Regions from separate parts of the Mesorhizobium sp. LjRoot246 genome, predicted to be linked through region 3. Evidence: predicted binding sites of a transcription regulator. Region 3 holds the regulator's gene; each other region holds the start of a gene.
What was found. The regulator LexA, encoded in region 3, represses DNA repair genes until DNA is damaged. The targets are predictions, from matches to a motif close to TGTTCNNNNTGTGTTCNG.
Positions count from the first base shown of each region.

Region 1: a site for LexA is predicted at 985-1,002, ahead of ACSQ3L_RS03595 (DNA recombination protein RmuC). Genes of this name have one in related genera too.
Region 2: a site for LexA is predicted at 1,053-1,070, ahead of ACSQ3L_RS04680 (ImuA family protein). Genes of this name have one in related genera too.

Region 1 covers NZ_CAXUSN020000001.1:782,709-789,948, forward strand. Annotated here, with positions in the region: gene ACSQ3L_RS03585 (FitA-like ribbon-helix-helix domain-containing protein) at 1-127, opposite strand, end outside; gene def (peptide deformylase) at 401-931, opposite strand; gene ACSQ3L_RS03595 (DNA recombination protein RmuC) at 1,035-2,291, shown strand; gene ACSQ3L_RS03600 (GFA family protein) at 2,307-2,711, opposite strand; gene ACSQ3L_RS03605 (cation diffusion facilitator family transporter) at 2,774-3,739, opposite strand; gene ACSQ3L_RS03610 (transglutaminase-like domain-containing protein) at 3,870-4,679, opposite strand; gene ACSQ3L_RS03615 (hypothetical protein) at 4,995-5,120, shown strand; gene sugE (quaternary ammonium compound efflux SMR transporter SugE) at 5,327-5,641, shown strand; gene ACSQ3L_RS03625 (DUF6481 family protein) at 5,787-6,215, opposite strand; gene ACSQ3L_RS03630 (LLM class flavin-dependent oxidoreductase) at 6,437-7,240, shown strand, end outside.
Region 2 covers NZ_CAXUSN020000001.1:1,011,482-1,018,721, reverse strand. Annotated here, with positions in the region: gene ACSQ3L_RS04690 (hypothetical protein) at 56-481, opposite strand; gene ACSQ3L_RS04685 (metallopeptidase family protein) at 489-911, opposite strand; gene ACSQ3L_RS04680 (ImuA family protein) at 1,094-2,137, shown strand; gene ACSQ3L_RS04675 (DUF6504 family protein) at 2,079-3,557, shown strand; gene ACSQ3L_RS04670 (error-prone DNA polymerase) at 3,554-6,907, shown strand.
Region 3 covers NZ_CAXUSN020000001.1:4,003,317-4,010,556, forward strand. Annotated here, with positions in the region: gene gltA (citrate synthase) at 1-1,045, opposite strand, end outside; gene gltX (glutamate--tRNA ligase) at 1,231-2,655, opposite strand; gene ACSQ3L_RS19405 (ComEC/Rec2 family competence protein) at 2,759-5,224, shown strand; gene lexA (transcriptional repressor LexA) at 5,218-5,958, opposite strand; gene kynU (kynureninase) at 6,405-7,240, opposite strand, start outside.

The DNA of each region.
Region 1 (7,240 bases), 3.2 Mb from region 3:
GCGTTGCAAAACCCTTCTGTATCAAGACGACCGCTTCCTCGGAAAGGCTGCGCCTGTTCAGCCGCGCGCTTTCCTCGAGACGCCGTTTCAATTCCGGATTGATCCCACGGATCAGCATGTCACCCATTGGCATCTCCTGCATGATATCATTGATATCAAAATAAGCCAGTATCGTCAATCGGAGGTTTGTTAACCAGGGCTATGAACTCGGGTTAACGGGTTCCTTCGGAGCCTTCGCCAGTGCGTAGGCTGATGGAGCACCAAACGAAAAACCCGCCTGTACGGCGGGTCGCTGGCGCAAATCAGCACCATGGCCGAATATGTACCTTAGGTAAGGTCACGAAGTCAAGAAAAAATTCCTATTGTGACGGAGAGCCGTGCAGCACCGGCAGAACAATGCCTATCCCACCAGCTTGCCCGGCGCCTTGTCTTTGGCGAGTTTCTTGAATTTCTTCACCACCATGTCGCGCTTCAGCTTCGAGATGTGGTCGATGAACAGCACGCCATTAAGGTGGTCGATTTCATGCTGCAGGCAGGTCGCCATCAGGCCCTCGGCCTCCAGTTCCTGCAACTTGCCGTCACGGTCGAGATATTTGACCCGCACGGCGGCCGGACGTTCGACCTCGGCGTAATAGTCCGGGATCGACAGGCAGCCTTCCTCGTAGACGGAGCGCGCATCGGCGCTCTCCAGGATTTCCGGGTTGATGAAGACATGTGGCGCCGGCTCCTCGTCTTCCTTGGCCAGGTCGATCACCAGCATACGCAGCGGCTCGCCGATCTGGATTGCCGCCAGCCCGATGCCGGGCGCGTCATACATGGTCGCCAGCATGTCGTCGGCTAATCTGCGCAAAGGCGCGTCGACACGCTCCACGGGCTTCGAAACCTGGCGCAAGATGGGATCGGGAAGGATGATGAGCGGCTTGATCGACATGGCGTTCCACCTAAGACCTCCAGCGAAACGCGTCAACCGGTGGGCTTAAGCCTCGTTCACGTTTTGATCTGTGCTATCAGGGCGAATCGTCTATGCTGTGCACATGAATGATCTGAGCACTATCCTTTCCGAACCCGTCGCCCGGCTTGGCGCCACCACGATCACGCTCGGCCATGCGCTGGCCTTCGGTGCCTTGCTGTTTCTCGGCCTGTTCGGGGCGCTGGTCATCGCGCTGTGGCGGTCGGCAAAAGCGCGCGCTGTCGCCGCAGCCGAAGCCGCCGACCATGCTCGCGATGCCGAGGCCCGGATGGCCGGCATTTTGCAATCGCAGGCCGAGATGCAGGGCCGCATGGGTGCCATCGCCGAGGTGTTCGGCGCACGGCAGGCCGAGCTAACGCAGTCGATCGGCCTGCGCCTCGACGCCATGACCGGCCGCCTCGGCCAGACCATGACCGAGCAGACGAAATCCACGCATGAAAGCCTGGCCAAATTGCAGGAGCGGCTGGCCATCATCGATGTCGCTCAGGGCAACATCCAGTCGCTCGCCGGCCAGGTCGTGCAGCTGCAGGCGATCCTCTCCAACAAGCAGACGCGCGGTGCCTTCGGCCAATCGCGCATGGAGGCGATCGTCGCCGACGGCCTGCCGCACGGCGCCTACGAATTTCAGGCGACGCTGTCGAACGGCAGCCGGCCCGACTGCCTGGTGAAGATGCCGAACGGCGCACCGTCACTTGCCATCGATGCCAAATTCCCGCTGGAAGCCTGGAATGCCATCCGTGCCGCCGATGGCGCCGACCTGCAGAAGGCAGCCTCGCAGGCCTTCCGCCGCGACATCGAGATCCACGTCCGCGATATCTCGGAAAAATACCTGATCCAGGGCGAGACCCAGGACACCGCGTTCATGTTCGTGCCGTCGGAATCGGTGTTCGCCGAGATCCACGAGAATTTCGAGGCGATCGTCCACAAGGCACATCGCGCACGCGTCGTCATCGTCTCGCCGTCGCTGCTGATGCTGTCGATCCAGGTTATCCAGGCGATCCTCAAGGACGCCCGCATGCGCGAACAGGCACACCTGATCCAGGGCGAGGTCATCCGGCTGATGGAGGATGTCGCGCGTGTCGACGAGCGGGTGCGCAAGCTGCAGGTCCATTTCGGCCAATCGGCCAAGGACATCGACGATATCCTGGTTTCGACGTCGAAGGTAACCAAGCGCGGCCAGAAGATCGAGGCGCTGGAGTTCGGTGCGCAGCCTGATGGCGATGCCGGCGCGGACGCCGCGTCACGGCCTCCCGCTGGCCCGCGCGCCGCCGATTCGAAAACCGGGCAGCTCAGGCTGAGGGTTGTCGAAGGCGACGACTGAGCCGCAGCAGCAGCGCTACTGCTCCTCCACGGTCGTCATGCCCTGAAACTCCGGCAGCCAGGGCAGCGCCGAGCGGTGCCAGTATTGCGTCCGGGGAACCAGCTCGTCGCGTTGCCGCGCCGTGCCGACCCGGATGCCATAGACCTTCGGCCCGTCGTCAACCGATGTGGCGTACAGATGCGAGCCGCACTCGCCGCAAAAGCCCTGCGCGCGCTTGGCGCCGCTGGACCCGGTCTTGACGTAGACTTTTGGCGTGCCCCTGGTGATCTTGTACTTTTCCTCAGGCACCCGCACCGACACACGAAAAGCCGTGCCGGTCAGTTTCTGGCAGTCGGTGCAGTGGCAGATCGAGGTCTTTTCAGGCTCGACCTCCGCCTCGTAGGTGATGGCGCCACAATGGCAGCCGCCGTCGATTTTCATCTTCGTTCCTCCAAAGTCGCCTTAATCTTAGCTCCGCAAGGCCGTGGGGCAATGGCGCAGCGCTAGTCCAGAGCCGGATCGGATGCGGTCTCGATCAGCTTGCGCCGCTTCTCCCAGGTGCCTGACGTCTGCGGCTTGACGAACAGCCGTGTGATCTCCGGCATCTCCTCTTTCAGCTTCGCCTCCAGGCGCTCGACGCAAGCCTCGATCTCCGGCGCCGTCAGATGATCCTCGAACTCGATGCTCAGGCCGGCGACGATTTCCGTCGGCCCCATATGGACGGTCAGGACACCGTTCGCGCGCTGCACCGCCGGATCGTGCTGGGCGATCGCCAGCACCTGTCTTTGAACCTCGGGCGACGCCGGCTCGCCGATCAGCAGGCCCTTGCTTTCGCGGGCCAGGAAGGCCGCCGTCGCACCAAGGATCAGCCCGATGCCGATCGAGGCTGCGCCGTCGAGCTCCGGCATCTCCAGCAGTTCCGACGCCAGGATGCCGGCAAAGGCGACGATCAGGCCGAGCAGAGCCGCACTATCCTCGAACAGCACGGTGTAGACACTCGGATCCTTGCTCGATTGCACGGCCCGCAGCCAGCCCTGCTTTCCCTTCTCACGGCGGAACTCCTTCAGCGCCACCAGCCAGGAGCTGCCTTCGAACAGGAAGGAAAGGGCCAGAACGATGTAGGTCACCTCAGCGTTGGCGACCGGTTCCGGCGCCATGATGTGAATCACACCTTCGTAGAATGATACTCCGGCGCCCACGGCGAAGACCAGAAGTGCGACGATGAAGCTCCAGAAATAGAGTTCGCGGCCGTAACCGAGCGGATGCGTCCGATCGGGAGGGCGCGCTGCACGGCGCATGCCGTAGAGCAGCAGGCCGCCATTGCCGGTATCGACCAGCGAGTGCACGCCTTCCGACAGCATCGCCGAACTGCCGGTGAAGAAGGCGGCGGCGAATTTTGTCAGCGCGATGGCTAGATTGCCGGCGAGTGCCGCGTAGATGACTTTCTTTGAGCCGCCGTGCCCGGCCATGCTGTGTTCCCTTCAAGGCAGGCAGTCTAGCGGGCTCTACGGGCATGACAACGCGCGAACCGCCCGGGCGTTCAAGACGGCGGTCGTTAAACAGGTTGCTTGTCAAAAGCCGGCGGGCAGAGGACGGCGGCTAGTCGACCATCTCGCTGGTCCAAACCTTGAAGCCAGCAAGCGTGCCCGGTCCGAAAATATGGGTCAGCGGCACATCAGCCGCGTCGCGGCCGGAGGCGATCAGGATGCGGCCGATGCGCGGCGCATTGTTGCGCGGGTCGAATGCGTGCCAGCGGCCGCCGAGATAGACCTCGATCCAGGCGCAGAAATCCATACTTGCCCACGGCTTAGGCATGCCGATGTCGCTGATGTAGCCGGTGCAATAGCGCGTCGGGATGTTGAGCGCCCGGCAGAAGGCGACGGCGAGATGCGCGTAGTCACGGCACACGCCGCTCTGTTCCCGGTAGGCCTCCGCGGCGGTCCGCGTCGGCCGCGCATTGCCGTAGTTGAAGACGATGTGGTTGTGGACGAAGTCGCACACCGCCTGCACGCGCGGAATGCCCAGCGGTGTATGCCCAAATAGCCGCCACGCCTCATCAGCGAGAAGGTCGCTCTCGCAAAAACGGCTGGGCAGCAGGAACAGCAGCGTGTCCGCCGGCAAGTCGCGCACCTCGTGCTGCCAGGCCATCAGGTCGCCCATCTCGAAGGTGCCAGAGTCGCGGATCACGGCGTCCGTGCCGAAGGTGAACCGCCCGGGCGGCGCGACGAACCGATTGCACCAATTGCCGAAGCTGTCGCGATAGCTTTCGATCGGCACCGGCGGGTTGGAGATCAGGAAATCCGGCCGCTCGAGATCGGAGGCACGGGAATAGTGAACATTCAGCATCGCGATGAGCGGCGTTTCCTGCGGAAAATCGAAGCTCATCTCGCAGCCGATGTGGATTCGCATTGTCGTCCTGACCGGCCCTGCCTGACGATCACCCGGCGAAGGCACGGGTTGATGCTGCAGTGCGAAAATGACCATGGCACGGACCGCCAGGGTTTACGAGCAAATTAGAGCAATTCCAGAAAAAGTGTGAAGCGGTTTTCCGTCCGGAATTGCGTCAAAACAAAGAGTTAGAGCAATTCACTGTTTCCACGAAACGGTGAATTGCTCTAGAAACCGGTTGAAAGCGATCCGCTGGCGGCGGCGGCAGTCGCTAGCCCCTTGCAGTCGGGCGTTTCTCTTGTTTCACTTGGCTTCCCGCAATCGGAGGAACGAATCATGGCTAAAGGTGCGATGAAGGCAGGCAAGGAGGCCCGCAAGCCGAAGAAGGATGCCAAGAAGCCCGCCCCGGCTCCCGCGCTGAAGGCGCCGCCGGTCAAGGCGATGAAGCTCAAGGACAAGTAGGTCCGGCCATCCACTTCGGAATAGGATTACGGCCGGCAACACTGTTGCCGGCCGCTGTTGATCGAGCGCCCGAAATTCCTATATTGGCGTGGCGGGGACGACCTCGCGCTTCCCCAAAATTCCCGACGGGACGACCCGCCATTGTTTGATTGAGCATCGGCCTCCGATTTTCACTTTCGGTCCGATGCTCTGATGGAGCGTTGTCGATGTCGTGGATTCTTCTGTTTTTTGCCGGCCTGTTCGAGATCGGCTGGGCAATCGGCCTCAAATACACCGATGGCTTCTCGAAGCTGGTGCCGACGGTGCTGACCGTTGCCTCGATGGTCGTCAGCCTTGCTCTGCTCGGCCTGGCGCTGAAGGCGTTGCCCGTCGGTACCGCCTATGCGGTATGGACCGGTATCGGCACCGTCGGGACGGCACTGCTCGGAATCTGGCTGCTCGGCGAGCCAGCCACCGCGATCAGGCTGGTCTGCATCGCGCTCATCGTCTGCGGCATCATGGGGCTGAAGTTCGCCGCCTGATCATAGCGCTTTAGGTTCTTGTTTTTATGCATGTCGTCCTCCCAAAACCGGGACCACTTTTGGGCGACATGCATGGGACAAACACAATCAGGGCCGCTGCGAGGCGACCCTGATCTCGAAGCAGATTGCTTCGGTAGCTTGGAGGCTAGCGGGCGGAAAAGCCCGGAGGCGTCCTGCCGGTGCGCTGCTTGCGTGCCGCATAACGCGCGTCACGCTTGGCCTTGCGTTCGGCTTCGTCGGCCAGAAAACGAGCGATGCGCTCGTTCTCTTCGGATTCCCGAATCTTGGCCTCAGCCTGCGCAGCTTCCTCCGCGGCGATACGTGCCGCCTCGGCTGCTGCCTCGCGCTCGGCCTTCTCGACCGCTTCGCGTGCCAGCTTTTCCTGCTTCAGCCGGGCCTTTTCGGCCTCACGAATTTCGCGAGCCGCGAGGATCGCCTTGCGTTCGGCCTGCCGTGCCAGCACTGCGGGATCATCCGCCGCCGGCTTTGCCTTGAAGCGCTCGAGGAGCGCCTTCTTTGCCTCGTTTGCGGCGTTGCGCCGCTCGAAAACGTCTTTTTCCCTGTAGATAGCCAAGTCCACTTCCCTGAAGTCAATTCGCGACGCTTACATACGCGCGAAAACCGAGAGTTCAAGCGCCAAAACGGCATGGCAGCCATGAAATTGTCGGCTGTTGCAGCCGGGAGACGCCTTTTCGGCCGAAATCCGACATGCACTGTTCACCGTCCGCCCCACTGGCGGGGTGACAAACGCATCGCTACGTCTAGCGACAAAACCCAACACCAGGATGACATCAGATGGAACTCGGTCTCTACACATTCGCCGACGTCAGTCCACAGCCGGGTCCCGGCGCCATCGGCCCGCATGAGCGGCTGCGCAACCTGATCGAGGAGGTCGAACTGGCCGACCAGGTTGGCCTGGACGTCTTCGGGCTTGGCGAGCATCATCGGCCTGATTATGCCGCCTCGGCACCGGTCGTGGCCCTGGCCGCCGCCGCCGAGCGCTCGAAGCGCATCAAACTGACAAGCGCCGTCACCGTTCTGTCTTCCGACGACCCGGTGCGCGTCTTCCAGCAATTCGCCACGCTTGACCTTCTGTCGGGCGGCCGCGCCGAGATCATGGCCGGGCGCGGCTCGTTCATCGAATCCTTCCCGCTGTTCGGCTACAACCTCGAGGACTATGACGAGCTCTTCGCCGAAAAGCTCGACCTGCTACTCGCCATCCGCGATAGCGTGAAAGTCACCTGGTCCGGCAATCTGCGCGCATCGATCAATGATCGCGGCGTCTATCCCAGGCCGTTCCAGGACAGGCTGCCGGTCTGGATCGCCATTGGTGGCACGCCGCAGTCTGCCGCCCGCGCCGGCGCGCTCGGCCTGCCGCTGGCGCTCGCCATCATCGGCGGCGAGCCGGCGCGCTTCGCGCCGCTGTTCGATCTCTACCGTGAGGCCGCCAAGCGCGCCGGCAGCAATCCGGCGGGCCTTGCCACCAGCATCAACGTGCACGGCTTCATCGCCGAAACGACCGAGCAGGCGGCCGACGATTTTTACGGCCCGCAGGCGGAGGTGATGAACCGCATCGGCCGCGAGCGCGGCTGGGGTCCG
Region 2 (7,240 bases), 3.0 Mb from region 3:
TCAAGGATATCGACGGTCAGGAATAAGGACCGCGCTTGGTCGAGCAGCTAACCGGCTACGCCAGATTTTCCCAGGCGGCTCTGATTTCGTTGAACCGTGCGTCTGCGCGGCCCTCGACATCATCGCAACTGAAATAGAGGATCGATAGCGCTGCAAGGAGACCGGGATAGCCGGAGACGGAATCCATTCTCGTAAGGATTTCAGGAACCGGCAACCGCTTGCGTTCAATCATGGAGATCGCGCATTCAGCTGCCATAGGTGCCATCGGGTGGTCGAATTCGGATAGCCAGAAATCGACCAGGGCAACGAGAGTGGCCGGTTCGACGGCAGCACTTGCGGGCAGATGGCAAAGCTCACTAAGTGCGAGGAAAGCGGCATTCGGCGAAATCCCGATGGCGGTTGCGATCAGTTCCCGGCTTTGTGAAATGTCGTGGTATGGCCAATTGCAATCGATCAGGTCGGCAAATTCTGCTTCCGTCATCTGAGTGCTACTCCGCCGCCTCTTCGATCTTTTCCATATCATCGTCGGACAGGCCGAAATGGTGGCCGATCTCGTGGATCAGCACGTGGGTGACGATGTCGCCCAGCGTCTCTTCGTTCTCGGCCCAGTAGTCGAGTATGGCGCGGCGGTAGAGCGTGATGCGGTTCGGGCCTTCGCCGGTCTGCGGGTTCCAGCGCTCGGCAATGCCGCGCCCCTCGAACAGGCCGAGCAGGTCGAACGGCGTTTCCAGCGACAGATCGTCCATGATCTCATCGGTCGGGAACTCGGCGATCTGGATAACGATCTCGCCGGTTAGCTTGCGAAAATCCTCTGGCAAATGCGCATAGGCCTCCAACGCCAGGAACTCCATTTCGTCCATCGACGGCGAAAGTTCGTCGTGCCAGGTGCGGGTCTTGTAGATGCGGGCCATGCTTTGTCCTTTGATCCCGGCATATAGGCTTTCGTGCCGGAATCGGCAAATGAACGGGCTGATGCATCTGCATCATCCAGACGGAGAGGAATAAATTCCCCATGACTCCGCTTGACTCTTCCGGTCCCCTCTGGAATCTATAGGAACATAACAGGAACAATTGTGAGTGGAAGCTGACCGTCATGGCGATGACCGCCGTGGCGCGGGAGACTGTTTTTGCCCTGCGCCGCCAGATCGCGAAAATCGAGGGAACGCTGCCCGAGCGCTTGGCTGCGCCGGCAGCCGCGCCCCTTGACGCTGATGTCGGCACCGATATCACAATCGTCCGGCGCGGCATTGCGGCGGCGTTGCCGGATGCTTTCCTGCCCATCGGCGTCGAGCGCCTCGATGCCGCCCTGAGCGGCGGTCTGCCGAAGGCAGCCTTGAGCGAAATCCATGGCACGGAAACCCGCGATGCCGGGGCCGTCGCCGGCTTCGCTTTGTCGCTCATCAGCCTGATCCTCAAGCAAACGCCGGGGTTGCCGGTGCTGTGGATCGGCACATCGGAGATTTTCCGCGAGGCCGGCTTTCCCTATGCCAGGGGGCTTCATGCCGCGTTCGGCATCGAGCCGGAGCAATTGCTGTTTTCCGAGGCGCCAAAGCTTGTCGATGCGCTGTGGGTCGCCGAGGAGGCGGCCCGGATGACGGCGCTCGCCGCCGTTATCCTGGAAATTCGCGGCAATCCGCAGCGGCTGGACCTGACCGCGACACGTCGCCTGCATGCAAGGGCGCAAGCGGGCGGCCGGCCGGTGTTCCTGCTGCGGCAGGCGGCCGAGCCCGAACCGACGGCCGCACCTGTTCGCCTGATTGTCGCGTCGGCGCCGGCGGTGCCGCGCGACACCATCGCCGGACCGCTTGCCGGCTCGATCGGCCGCCCGGCCTTCACCCTCACCATCGGCAAGAGCCGCACGGCCTTGCCTGGACAATTCACACTGGAGTGGAACCCCGATGAACGCGCATTCGACGAAAGAGCGGGCGACGAAAGAAGGGGAGAGGGGAGACGGAAAGAACGGGCAAAGAATCCTGTCTCTGTGGTTTCCCTATCTGGCGGTGGAAAGGATCCTGCGGCAGCGGCTGGGGCGGTCCTGGCGTTCCCGGCCGTCGGATCACCCATCTTACCCACCGCTCGTGATCAGCCATCACGACCGCAACGCGCAGCGCATCTCAGCCCTCGACGAGCGGGCTGAGGCGCTGCACTTGAAGCGCGACATGGGCATTGCCGACGCGCGCGCCATGCATCCGTCGATCGACATCGTCGAGGCCGATCCGGAGGCCGACCGCCGCCTGCTCGAAGGCCTTGCCGACTGGTGCGATCGCTACACCCCGCTGGTGGCGCTGGACGGGGCGGACGGCCTGTTTCTCGACGTCACCGGCTGCACCCATCTGTTCGGCGGCGAACGCGCCATGTTCGATGACATCCTGTCGCGCTTCTTCCACCAGGGTTTCGATGTTCGCGCCGGGCTTGCCGCGACGCCGGGCGCGGCCTGGGCGGCGGCACGCTTTTGCGGCGACCGCATCGTCGAGGGCGGCGAGGAGGAAGCGCTGCTGGCCCCCCTGCCGCTCGCCGCACTGCGCATCGAGCCGGCGACCCGCACCAGCCTGGAAAGCGTCGGCCTGCGCACGGCGGGCGCCGTCATGGCCGCACCGCGCGCGCCGCTCGCCCGCCGTTTCGGCGCCCTGCTGCTGCTGCGCCTCGACCAGGCGCTTGGCCGGCTCGACGAGGCGGTGTCGCCGCGCCTTCCCATCGCGCCGCTTTCGGTCGAACGCCACCTCGCCGAGCCCATCACCCTGACCGAGGACATCGAAAGGCTGGTGGGCATGCTGGCGGCGACCTTGAAGGCCGATCTCGAGCGCCGCGGCGAGGGCGCCAGGACGCTGGCGCTGCTGCTCTTCCGCGTCGACGGCGCCGTCAGCCGCATCGCACTCGGCACCTCGCGGCCGATGCGCGAACCCATGCTGATCCAGAAACTGTTCCATGAAAGGCTGGCCGCGCTCGAACAGGATATCGATGCCGGCTATGGTTTCGATCTGGTGCGGCTCTCGGTGCTGGCGGCAGCCACCTTCGACATGCAGCAAGCTGATCTGACTGGTGAAACGATCGACGACGGCGCCGATATCGCACTGTTCGCCGACCGCATCCGCGCCCGGCTCGGCGAGGGCGCGGTGCTGCAGCCGGTTACGGTCGAAAGCCATCTGCCGGAACGTGCCGTCGCCACCATCCCCTTCACCGAGGCGCCGCGCCGCACCACGCCGCCGAAGAAGCCGGACAGGCTGCAGGCGCCAAAAACCATTTTTCCACCGGAACGGCCGATCCGGCTGTTCCGCTCGCCCGAACCCATTGATGTGCCGGCGACCGAAATGCCGGAAGGGCCGCCGCTGAACTTCCGCTGGCGGCGCGCGCTCTACCGCGTCACACGGGCCGAAGGGCCGGAACGCATCGCCGCCGAATGGTGGCGGGAAGCGCCAAGCGACGAGGCGGCATCGACGCGCGACTATTTCCGCATCGAGGATGCCGACGGCCGCCGCTACTGGCTCTACCGGCAAGGCCTCTACGGCGGCGCCTCGCAGGTCCCGCCGCGCTGGTTCCTGCATGGGGTCTTCGCATGAACGCGCTGACCGTCATTCCCTATGCCGAGTTCGGCATCCAGTCGAATTTCTCCTTCCTGCGCGGCGCCTCCAAGCCGGAGGAGCTGGTGGTCGCGGCCAAGCTCCTGGGCTTCTCCGCGATCGGACTTGCCGACCGCAACACGGTGGCTGGCGTGGTGCGCGCCTGGCAGCAGGCCAAGGTCGAAAAGCTTTCCTATCATCCCGGCTGCCGGCTGGTTTTCGGCGACGGCACCCCTGACATTCTCGCCTATCCCCAGGACCGCAAGGGCTGGGGGCATCTCTGCCGCATGCTCACCCAAGCCAATCTGCGCGACGAAAACGAAAAGGGCGCCACTCTTCTCCAGCGCAGCGACCTGCTCGAATGGGGGGATCTGATGTCGCTGGCGGTTCTGCCTGATTTGTCGGCGGGGCCGCAAGACAGTCTCACTTTGCTGCGAGACCTCAAGGATCGTTTCGGCAAGAACCTGCGGCTTGGCGTTTCGCCCGATTATGCCGGCAATGACCGTTTCCGGATCGAACAGGCGGCGGCTTTTGCCGAGAATGCCGGCATCCCGCTGATGGCGACCAACGACGTTCTCTATCACACCGCCGAACGGCGCCCGCTGCAGGACGTGCTGACCGCGATCCGCCTCAACACGCCGGTCGCCGAGGTCGGGCTGCAGCTGGCGGCCAATGCCGAGCGCCATCTGAAGCCGCCAATGGAGATGGCGCGCCTGTTTCGCCGGCATCCGCAGGCGCTGGCCGAGACCTTGCGGTTTGCGCAGGAGCTGACTTTTTCGCTGAGCGACCTCCAGTACAACTACCCCGACGAGCCGACGGAATCGGGCCTCGGGCCGCAGGCCGAGCTGGAACGGCTGGCGCGGGAAGGAGCGGCCGAGCGTTATCCGGCGGGTGTGCCGGCTTCGGTGACCAAGCGCATCGCGGAGGAGCTGGCTCTGATCGAACGCTTGAACTACGCCCGTTATTTTCTCACCGTCTACGATATCGTCAAATTCGCCCGCAGCCAGGACATTCTCTGCCAGGGGCGCGGTTCGGCCGCCAATTCGATCGTCTGTTTCTGCATCGGCATCACCGAAGTCGGGCCAGACAGGATCGACACGCTTTTCGAGCGCTTCATTTCCGAGGAGAGGAACGAACCGCCCGATATCGACGTCGATTTCGAGCATGAAAAGCGCGAAACCGTCATCCAGTACATCTACACGAAATATAGCGCCAAGCGCACCGCGCTGGCCGCCGCCGTCATCAGCTATCGCGGCCGCTCGGCGTTGCGCGAAGTTTCCAAGGCGATGGGCCTGTCGGAAGACGTCAGAGGGTCATTGTCGGGTTCCATCTGGGGCTGGTCGACCTCGGAGCTCGGCGAGAAGGAAGCCCGCGCCGGCGGCCTCGACCGGAGCGATCCGGTGTCGCGGCATGTGATGGAACGCGCCAACGAGATCATGGGCTTTCCCCGTCATCTGTCGCAGCATGTCGGCGGCTTCGTCATCACCAGGGACCGGCTCGACGAGATCGTGCCCATCGTCAAGACGGCGATGGAGGAGCGCAAGATGGTCGAATGGGACAAGGACGATCTCGACGCGGTGAAGATACTGAAGGTGGATGTGCTGGCGCTCGGCATGCTGACCTGCCTGAAGCGCGCCTTCACTTTGCTTAAAGATCATTACCCCGATGCACGGGATAAATATGGCCGGCCCTATGTGCTGGCCACGCTGCCGCCCGAGGATCCCCGTGTCTATGACATGATCTGCCGCGCCGACACGCTCGGCGTTTTCCAGATCGAATCCCGCGCCCAGATGTCGATGCTGCCACGCCTTCAGCCGCGCACCTTCTATGATCTCGTCATCGAGGTGGCGATCGTGCGGCCGGGTCCGATCCAGGGCGACATGGTCCATCCCTATCTGCGCCGCCGGCAAGGCAAGGAGCAGGCCGAATATCCCAAGCCGGAGCTGAAGGAGATTCTCGGCAAGACGCTGGGCGTGCCGCTGTTCCAGGAACAAGCGATGAAGATCGCCATCGTCGCCGGCGGCTTCAGGCCGGGCGAGGCCGATGAACTGCGTCGCGCCATGGCCACCTTCAAGCGCACCGGCACCATCGGCAATTATCGCCAGCGCATGATCGACGGCATGGTCGGCAAAGGCTACACGAAGGACTTCGCCGAGCGCTGCTTCAAGCAGATCGAAGGCTTTGGCGAATACGGCTTTCCCGAAAGCCACGCCGCTTCCTTCGCCCTGCTCGTCTATGCCTCTTGCTGGTTCAAGACCTTCTATCCCGACGTGTTCTGCGCCGCGATCCTGAATTCGCAGCCGATGGGGTTTTATCAGCCGGCCCAACTTGTCCGCGACGCGCGCGACCATGGCGTCGACATCCGTGACGTCGACGTCAATTTCTCGGTCTGGGACTGCACGCTGGAGAAGGCTCCATTCGATCCGGCCCACATCCTCGCGCGCCATGCCGAGATGCGCGGCGTCATCGAGACGGATCACGCGCTGCGGCTCGGCTTCAGGCAGATCAAGGGCCTATCGGAAGAGCGCATGGAGGCTTTCGTCGAGCGGCGCGGCTCAGGCTACGCCTCCGTCAGGGATGTCTGGCTGCGCTCCGGTCTCGATGTCGGCGAGATCGAGAGGCTGGCACAGGCCGACGCCTTCCGTTCGCTTGGCCTTGATCGTCGCGAAGCCTTGTGGGCGGTGCGCGCGCTCGACGGCAAGAGCGCCGCCGAAAGGTTGCCGCTGTTCGACCAGCCGGCGCTTCGCCTGCGCGAACTGGAGCCCGAGACGAAGCTGCCCAAAATGCCGCTCGGCGAGCACGTCATCCACGACTACCGCTCGCTCGGCCTGTCGCTGAAGGCGCATCCGGTCGCCTTCCTGCGCGAGCGGCTCGACCGCGCCGGCGTCACCCCCAATGCGAACCTGCCTTTCGTGCGCGATGGCAGGCGGGTCTCGGTAGCCGGCCTCGTGCTGGTGCGGCAGCGCCCCGGCAAGGGCAACGCCATCTTCCTGACGCTGGAGGATGACAAGGCCGTCGCCAATGTCATTTTCTGGCAAAGAACCTTCGACCGTTACCGGCCCATTGTCATGGGTGCCCGGTTCGTTCAGGTCACCGGGAAATTGCAGTCGGAATCGGGTGTGGTCCACATCGTCGCCGAGAAGATCGAGGATCTGACGCCCTGGCTGACCGTGCTTCTGGAGAAGGTCAGCGAGGCCAGTCTGCCAGGCGTCGGTTCTCCGAGAGACCTCGCCGAGGAGCGTTCGGATCGCTCCAGCCCCGCCAAACAAATCGCTCCGATCCGGCAGGATTTAGGAACGCTGTCGGAAGAAGCGGAGAGCGTCATGCCCAAGGGCCGGAATTTTCAGTAGGCAAGGCCCCACGCGCTTTCGTCATCCACGGGCGGAGCAGGAGCGAAGCGACGTCGCGGAGACCCGAGGACCTGCGACGCGACATCTCCGCGACCAGCGGTGCAAAACCTTTATGCTGGCGGGACAGCGCCCCCCTCTGTCCTGCCGGACATCTCCCCCTCAAGGGGGGAGATTAATCTCTCAGCCGGTTTCGCCAATCTTCATCGCCGCAGAGCGGGCGGGAGCGCTCAAGCTGCCGATCTCCCCCCTTGAGGGGGAGATGCCCGGCAGGGCAGAGAGGGGCGCTGTCCCGCCAGCCTCTGGCCAACTTCTGCACTGCGGCAGTGCTCGAAA
Region 3 (7,240 bases):
GATCGTCCTTGATGCCGAGTTCGCCCAGAACCTCGTGCGCGGTCTTCTGCATGATCTTGGCGCGCGGATCGTAGTTCTTGTAGACGCGATGGCCAAAGCCCATCAGCCGGAACGGATCGTCCTTGTCCTTGGCACGGGCGATGAACTCGGGGATGTGGTCGACATGGCCGATCTCGCCCAGCATGTTGAGCGCGGCCTCATTGGCGCCGCCATGCGCCGGACCCCACAGGCAGGCTATGCCGGCGGCGATGCAGGCGAACGGATTGGCGCCCGAAGAGCCGGCGAGACGGACGGTCGAGGTCGAGGCATTCTGCTCGTGATCGGCGTGCAGGATGAAGATGCGCTCCATGGCGCGCGCCAGCACCGGGTTGATCTTGTATTCCTCGCACGGCACCGCGAAGCACATATGCAGGAAGTTGGCGGCGAAGTTCAACTCGTTCTTCGGGTAAATGAAGGGCTGGCCGATGTGGTATTTGTAGGCCATCGCCGCGATCGTCGGCATCTTGGCGATCAGCCGCATGGAAGCGACCATGCGCTGGTAAGGGTCGGAAATGTCGGTGGAGTCGTGGTAGAAGGCCGACAACGCGCCGACCACGCCGCACATCACCGCCATCGGGTGCGCGTCGCGGCGGAAGCCGGTGAAAAAGCGCGACATCTGCTCATGCACCATGGTGTGGCGCGTCACGCGGTAATCGAAATCGTCCTTCTGCGCCTTGGTCGGCAGTTCGCCATAGAGCAGGAGGTAGCAAACCTCGAGGAAGTCGCCGTGTTCGGCCAACTGGTCGATTGGATAGCCGCGGTGCAAGAGGATGCCGGCGTCGCCGTCGATGAAGGTAATTTCGGATTCGCAGCTTGCGGTCGAGGTGAAGCCGGGATCGTAGGTGAACGCGCCGGTGGTCGAGTAGAGCGAGGCAATGTCGATGACATCTGGCCCGACCGAGCCGCTTCGCACCTTGAATTCATGCGTCTTGCCGGCGAATTCAAGCGTTGCCGTGGCCCCCTGGGTCTTGCCGCCCAAATCCAGTTTTTTAGCAGCTTCGGTCATTGCAAACTCCTTCTTGTTTCCTCATGCCGGCAAAGGCAAAATTCTGCAAAGCGACACGTCGAAAATCACCGCAATGCGCGTATTCGCCACCGCATTTTAGGAGGTGCGTGCCAGATTGGGCCAAGGCCTAATGTTGCACTGCGAAACCCGCCTTTCAATGCCAATCTTCTTGGGCCAGTTTGCCCCTAATCGATTTGATCTGCTATGCGCGCCAGGCTTTCCTCGCGGCCGAGCACGGCGAGCACGTCGAACACGCCCGGCGACGTGCTCTTGCCGGTCAGGGCGGCGCGCAAAGGCTGGGCCACGGCGCCTAGCTTGTGGCCACCGGCCGCTGCAACCTCGCGGATCGCGGCCTCCGCTGCAGCGGCTGTCCAGCCACCTGTAAGCCCGTTCAAAGCTTCGTGAGCACCGCGCAGGATCTTGCGGGCATCGTCATTGAGCAGAAGGGCCGCCTTGTCGTCGACCGGCAGCGGTCGCGCGGCAAACAGGAAGGCCGCGCCGTCGACGAGCTCGACCAGCGTCTTGGCGCGCTCCTTCAGGCCTGGAAGGGCTGCCAGCAACTGCGCCTTGTTGCGGTCATTCAGCTGCGCGGCCATTGCCGGGCCGCCCTCGAGATAGGGCAGGGTGGCGATAAAGACATCGAACAGTTCGGCATCGCTCATGCGGCGCATGTGGACGCCGTTGATCGCCTCCAGCTTGGCGAAATCGAAGCGAGCCGCGCCCTTGTTGACGTCGCCGATGTCGAACCAGGAAATCATGTCCTTGATCGACATGATCTCGTCGTCGCCATGGCTCCAGCCGAGGCGCGCCAGGTAGTTCAGCAACGCCTCCGGCAGGTAGCCCATGGCGCGATAAGCCTCGACGCCGAGCGCGCCGTGCCGCTTCGACAGCTTGGCGCCATCGGCGCCGTGGATCAGCGGGATATGCGACATGGACGGCACGCCCCAGCCCATGGCGTTGTAGATCACGGTCTGGCGGGCGGCGTTGGTCAGGTGATCGTCGCCGCGAATGATGTGTGTGACGCCCATGTCGTGATCGTCGACGACGACGGCATGCATATAGGTCGGATTGCCGTCCGAACGCAGGATGATGAAATCGTCGAGATCCTTGTTGGGAAAGCGTACCTCGCCCTGGACACGGTCGTGCACCACCGTCTCGCCCTCGGTCGGTGCCTTGATACGGATGGCGCCCTTGGCGCCTGCAGGCGCCTCTGAGGGGTCGCGGTCGCGCCAGCGGCCGTCATAGCGGGGCGGCAGGCCCTTGGCTCTGGCGGCCTCGCGCATGGCCTCCAGCTCGGCCGGCGTGGCATAGCAATAATAGGCCTTGCCCATGTGCACGAGCTCCTCGGCCACCTCGCGATGGCGCGGCGCACGCTCGAACTGCGACACCGGCTCGCCGTCCCAGGTCAATCCGAGCCAGGAAAGCCCGTCGAGAATGGCCGCGGTGGCAGCATCCGTCGAACGCTCGCGATCGGTGTCCTCGATGCGTAGCAGCATCGTGCCGCCGGTGTGCTTTGCATACAGCCAGTTGAACAGCGCCGTGCGCGCGCCGCCTATGTGCAGATAGCCGGTGGGCGAGGGGGCAAAACGGGTGACGACCTTGTCGGACATGGAACTCTCGGAAAACCATCTGAAGCGGGGTGCGGTTGCGCGGACTTTCGCGCGCCCGGCGTTCATGTAGCATAGGGTGTCGAGGGCGCAAGGGGCAGACCCGATGGCTGGACGAGGCCGGGGCTCGGATCAGGGCGAGGACGCTGTCATCGGCGTCAGCGAGCGGTCCCTGTTTGCGACGCCGCTGCCGGTCCCACTGCCGCCATCATCGCCCCTGGTGCCAGACCCCGGCAAGGCGCCTTTGCAGGCGGAAGTCTCCGCCCCTGGTCCAGTCGCCGAAACCGGCAGGATCGTGCGCGTGCGCCGGCAGATCGGCCGAACATCACTGCCTCGCCTGCGCCACCACGTGACCACGGCAGCAAGCCTGGAACTCGACCGGGGCATCGCTTTCCTGCTGGTGCCGGTCTGCCTGGCGATCGGAGCGATCGGTTATTTTTCGCTGGCGGCGGAGCCCGGCTTTGCGAAACCTGTCGCGGTCGCCGCATTGACGGCGCTCTGTGCGCTCGTCTCTCGCTCCTGGCCGAAAACCCACCTGTGCTTCATGGCCGCTCTGTTGTGCGCGCTCGGCCTGCTCGCCGCAAAGGTCGAGACGTGGCGGGCGGGGACGCAGATGCTGGGTTCGGAAATCTCGACGCAAGTGACCGGCCGGGTGGTCTCGATCGACCGGATGGAGAGCGGTCGTATCCGGCTGACCATCGACGTGGCGTCGACCGCAAGGCCGAAACTGCGCTATGCGCCGAAGCGGGTGCGGCTTTCGGCACGAAAGATCCCGGCAGACATAACCGCCGGGTCCCTCATCACTGGATATGCCAAGCTGTTGCCGCCGACCGGTCCGGTGCGGCCGGACAGTTACGATTTCTCCTTCGACAGCTATTTCGCCGGCATCGGCGGCAGCGGGTTCTTTCTCGGCAATCCAAAGCTTGTCATCACCGATGACGATGACATGCCGCTGGCGGCCCGCCTTTCCTCGAGGATCGAAAAAGCCCGTGAAGCCATCGCCGACCACATCAGAGGCAGCGTCGGTGGCGCCGAAGGCGAGATCGCAGCGGCACTGATCGTCGGCGTGCGCGCCGGCATCCCCGATGACATCAACGAAGCAATGCGGCGGACCGGCATCTACCACATCATTTCCATTTCCGGACTGCACATGGCGTTGGTCGCAGGAACCATCATGGGTTTGCTGCGCGGCGCCTTCGCCCTGTTTCCGGATTTTTCCGCGCGCCGACCGGTCAAGAAATATGCCGCCGCCGCGGCACTGTTCTCGATTGCCGCCTACCTCGTCATCTCAGGCATCGTCGTCGCCGCCGAGCGTAGCTTCATCATGCTGGCGGTGATGCTGATTGCCGTGCTGTTCGATCGGGCAGCGCTCACCATGCGCAACCTGGCGATCTCGGCGATAGCCGTCATCGTGGTGTCGCCGCATGAGGTGGTCGGCCCGAGTTTCCAGATGTCCTTTGCCGCGACCGCGGCGCTGGTCGGTGCCTATGCCGGCTGGTCGGATCATCGCGCGGGGAAAACGAGACCGCCGCCGCCAAAGCGATCGCTGTCCGGTTTCCTGACGCGAAAATTCCTGCTGGCGGCAGGCGGCCTTTCCATGACTTCCATCATCGCCGGCGGCGCGACGGCGCTGTTTGCCATCTGGCACTTTCAGCGTGTGTCGCCACTCAGCCTGTTCGCCAATCTGGCGATAATGCCGATCGTGACAGTCGTCATGTTTCTGGCCGTTGCCAGCGCGCTGCTGATGCCGTTCGGGTTGGACTGGCCGGCCCTCTATCTGATGGGTAAGGGCCTGACGATGATGATCGCCATATCGGGGTGGATCTCCGAGCGTTCGCCTGTCGATGCGGTCGGATTGATTTCGCAGCAGTCCGTCCTGCTGGTAGCGATCGCCCTGGTCACTGCGACGATGGCGACGACATGGCTGCGGCTCGCAGCCATCCCAGTCGCGCTTGCCGGCCTGTTGACCGTCTCGGACACACGCACGCCCGACGTGCTGATCTCGGAGGACGCCAGGCTGGTGGCGCTGCCAATCGGCGGCGGCGAGCTCGCCGTCAGCCGCGCACGGCCGAACGAATTCACGGTCGACAACTGGAAACGCGCGCTGATATCCGAAACCATCATCGTGCCGGAGGTGTTTGACAAGGGTGACGGACAATTCGAGATCGCGGATGCCACAGAACTGCCGCCGGGATCGCCGTTCTATTGCACCTCGGGCGTTTGTCTGGCCAAGCACCCGTCCGGCGCGATCATTGCCTATATCGAAGACCGGAAAGACACGTGGAAAACCTGCGGCTTCGCAGACCTGATCGTCATCAACGACGCCACCGCGTATGACGCCTGCCACAACCCGCTAGTTCTCGTGGTCACCAAGCGGCAACTGGCTCGCAAAGGCAGTGCCGCGATCTTCTTCGATCGCCAATCGGCAACCACGCCGGCGACGATTAGCTTCGCGGTGGACAGCCCATATCGGCCCTGGCACGCGCAACGCAAATTCTCGCGCGAGGCGAGGGGCCTGCCACCCTTCAAGAAACCCGAGAAGCCAATGGTCAGTCCGCAGACGTCTCAGTAGCGGCGGATCAGGCCGACGAGTTTGCCCTGCACCTTGACCCTGTCCGGCCCGAAAATCCGTGTCTCGTAGGCCGGATTGGCGGCTTCCAGCGCAATCGAGGCACCCTTGCGGCGGAACCGCTTCAGCGTCGCTTCCTCTTCATCCACCAGCGCCACGATGATCTCGCCGGGGCTCGCCGTGTTTGCGTTGCGAATGATGACGGTGTCGCCGTCGAAGATACCGGCCTCGATCATCGAGTCGCCCTTGACTTCCAGCGCATAGTGCTCGCCACCCATGATCATGTCCGGCGGCACCGAGATCGAATGCGTCTGATGCTGGATGGCATCGATCGGCACACCGGCGGCGATGCGGCCCATGACCGGGATCGACACTGCGGAGACCGCGTCGTCGTCATTACCGGGCGAAGGCATCCGCGAAGGCGCCGGCTTGAGCTGCCGGCCCAGACCACCACCCTGACCGAGGCTGCCCTGGATGACGCTTGGCGAAAACTTCTTTGCCGCGTTGAGGCCGGGCGCGATCGAATCCGGCAGCCGCAGCACTTCCAGCGCGCGTGCCCGGTTGGGCAGCCGGCGAATGAAGCCGCGCTCCTCGAGTGCCGTGATCAGCCGGTGAATCCCGGATTTGGAGGCAAGATCGAGCGCCTCCTTCATCTCGTCGAAGGACGGCGGAATGCCGCTCTCCTTCAGGCGTTCATGGATGAACATCAGCAGTTCATGTTGCTTGCGTGTCAGCATGGCGGCCCCCAGGTTGCCTGAAACCAGAATCGAAAAACAAACCCAGAACAAACCCTATCTGTTCCAGTTGTGTTCTGCAACTGTTTAAAGTTTAATGAATTTATTAAGGGGGCCGAAATTATTCGGTGGTGGCCAGCGAGCCGCACGCACGATTGCGCGCCGCCGTACTGCGCTTGCCGGCATTGAAATTATTATGGTTAATAGGCTGTGGCCCTACCCTCATCCCAGGCGTGGCATCAGCCGCTGATGGACCCGCAGCCGGGGCATTTCCCAGCTTTCCCGGCGTTCGCTTGCCGTGAACGAAACGAAGCCAAAATGCCAACCTTGGTTAATTATTGCACCCAGCGCGGCAGCCCGGCGGGGAATGCATTTGCGAGCTAGAAATTCGTCCCTCGGTCATCCGACCAGGAGGTAAGTCGGCGACAACAATCGGCGAGAGGGCTGCGTCAGGTAACGGCCTCCTTGACGGCAAAACGCTGGTCTTGCCATGCATTTGTGCGCAGAATGTCTTCCAGCACTTCAACCGCCAGCCACACATCCTTGTAGCCGACATAGAGCGGCGTAAATCCGAAACGTATGGTCGACGGCGCGCGGAAATCACCGATCACCCCGCGCTCGATCAGCGCCCGCATGATTTGATAGCCATGATCGTGAAGGAACGACACCTGGCTGCCGCGCCTAGTAGCGTCGCGGGTGCTTTCCAGGGTGAGACCATAGGCGCCGCACTTCGCTTCGACGAGCTGGATGAACAGTTCGGTCAGCGCGACGCTCTTCTTTCGCAATTCCGGCATGTCGACGTCGTCCCAGATGGCAAGCGCACCCTTGAGCGCCCGCATCGACAGCACCGGCTGCGTGCCGCACAGAAAGCGGCGAATACCGGTGCCGGCAACATAGCCTCGTTCGAACGCAAAGGGCCGCGCATGGCCCCACCAGCCGGTGAGTGGTTGGCTGATCTCGCCGTGGTGACGCCGCGCGGCGTAGATGAAGGCCGGCGCGCCCGGACCGCCATTGAGGTACTTGTAGGTGCAGCCGATGGCGAAATCGGCCTTTGCATGGTCGAGTTCGACGGGCAGGGCACCCGCGGTATGGCAAAGGTCCCAGATGATCAACGCTCCGGCTGCATGAGCCTTGCGGGTCAGCGCCGCCATGTCGCGCAGTTCACCTGATTTGTAGTTGACGTGATTGACCAGCACCACCGCGACGTTTTCATCGATCAGCTCTTCGATGGTTGGTGCGTCGACGCCGGCAAGGCGCAACAAGACGCCATCTCGGGTCGAGGCCA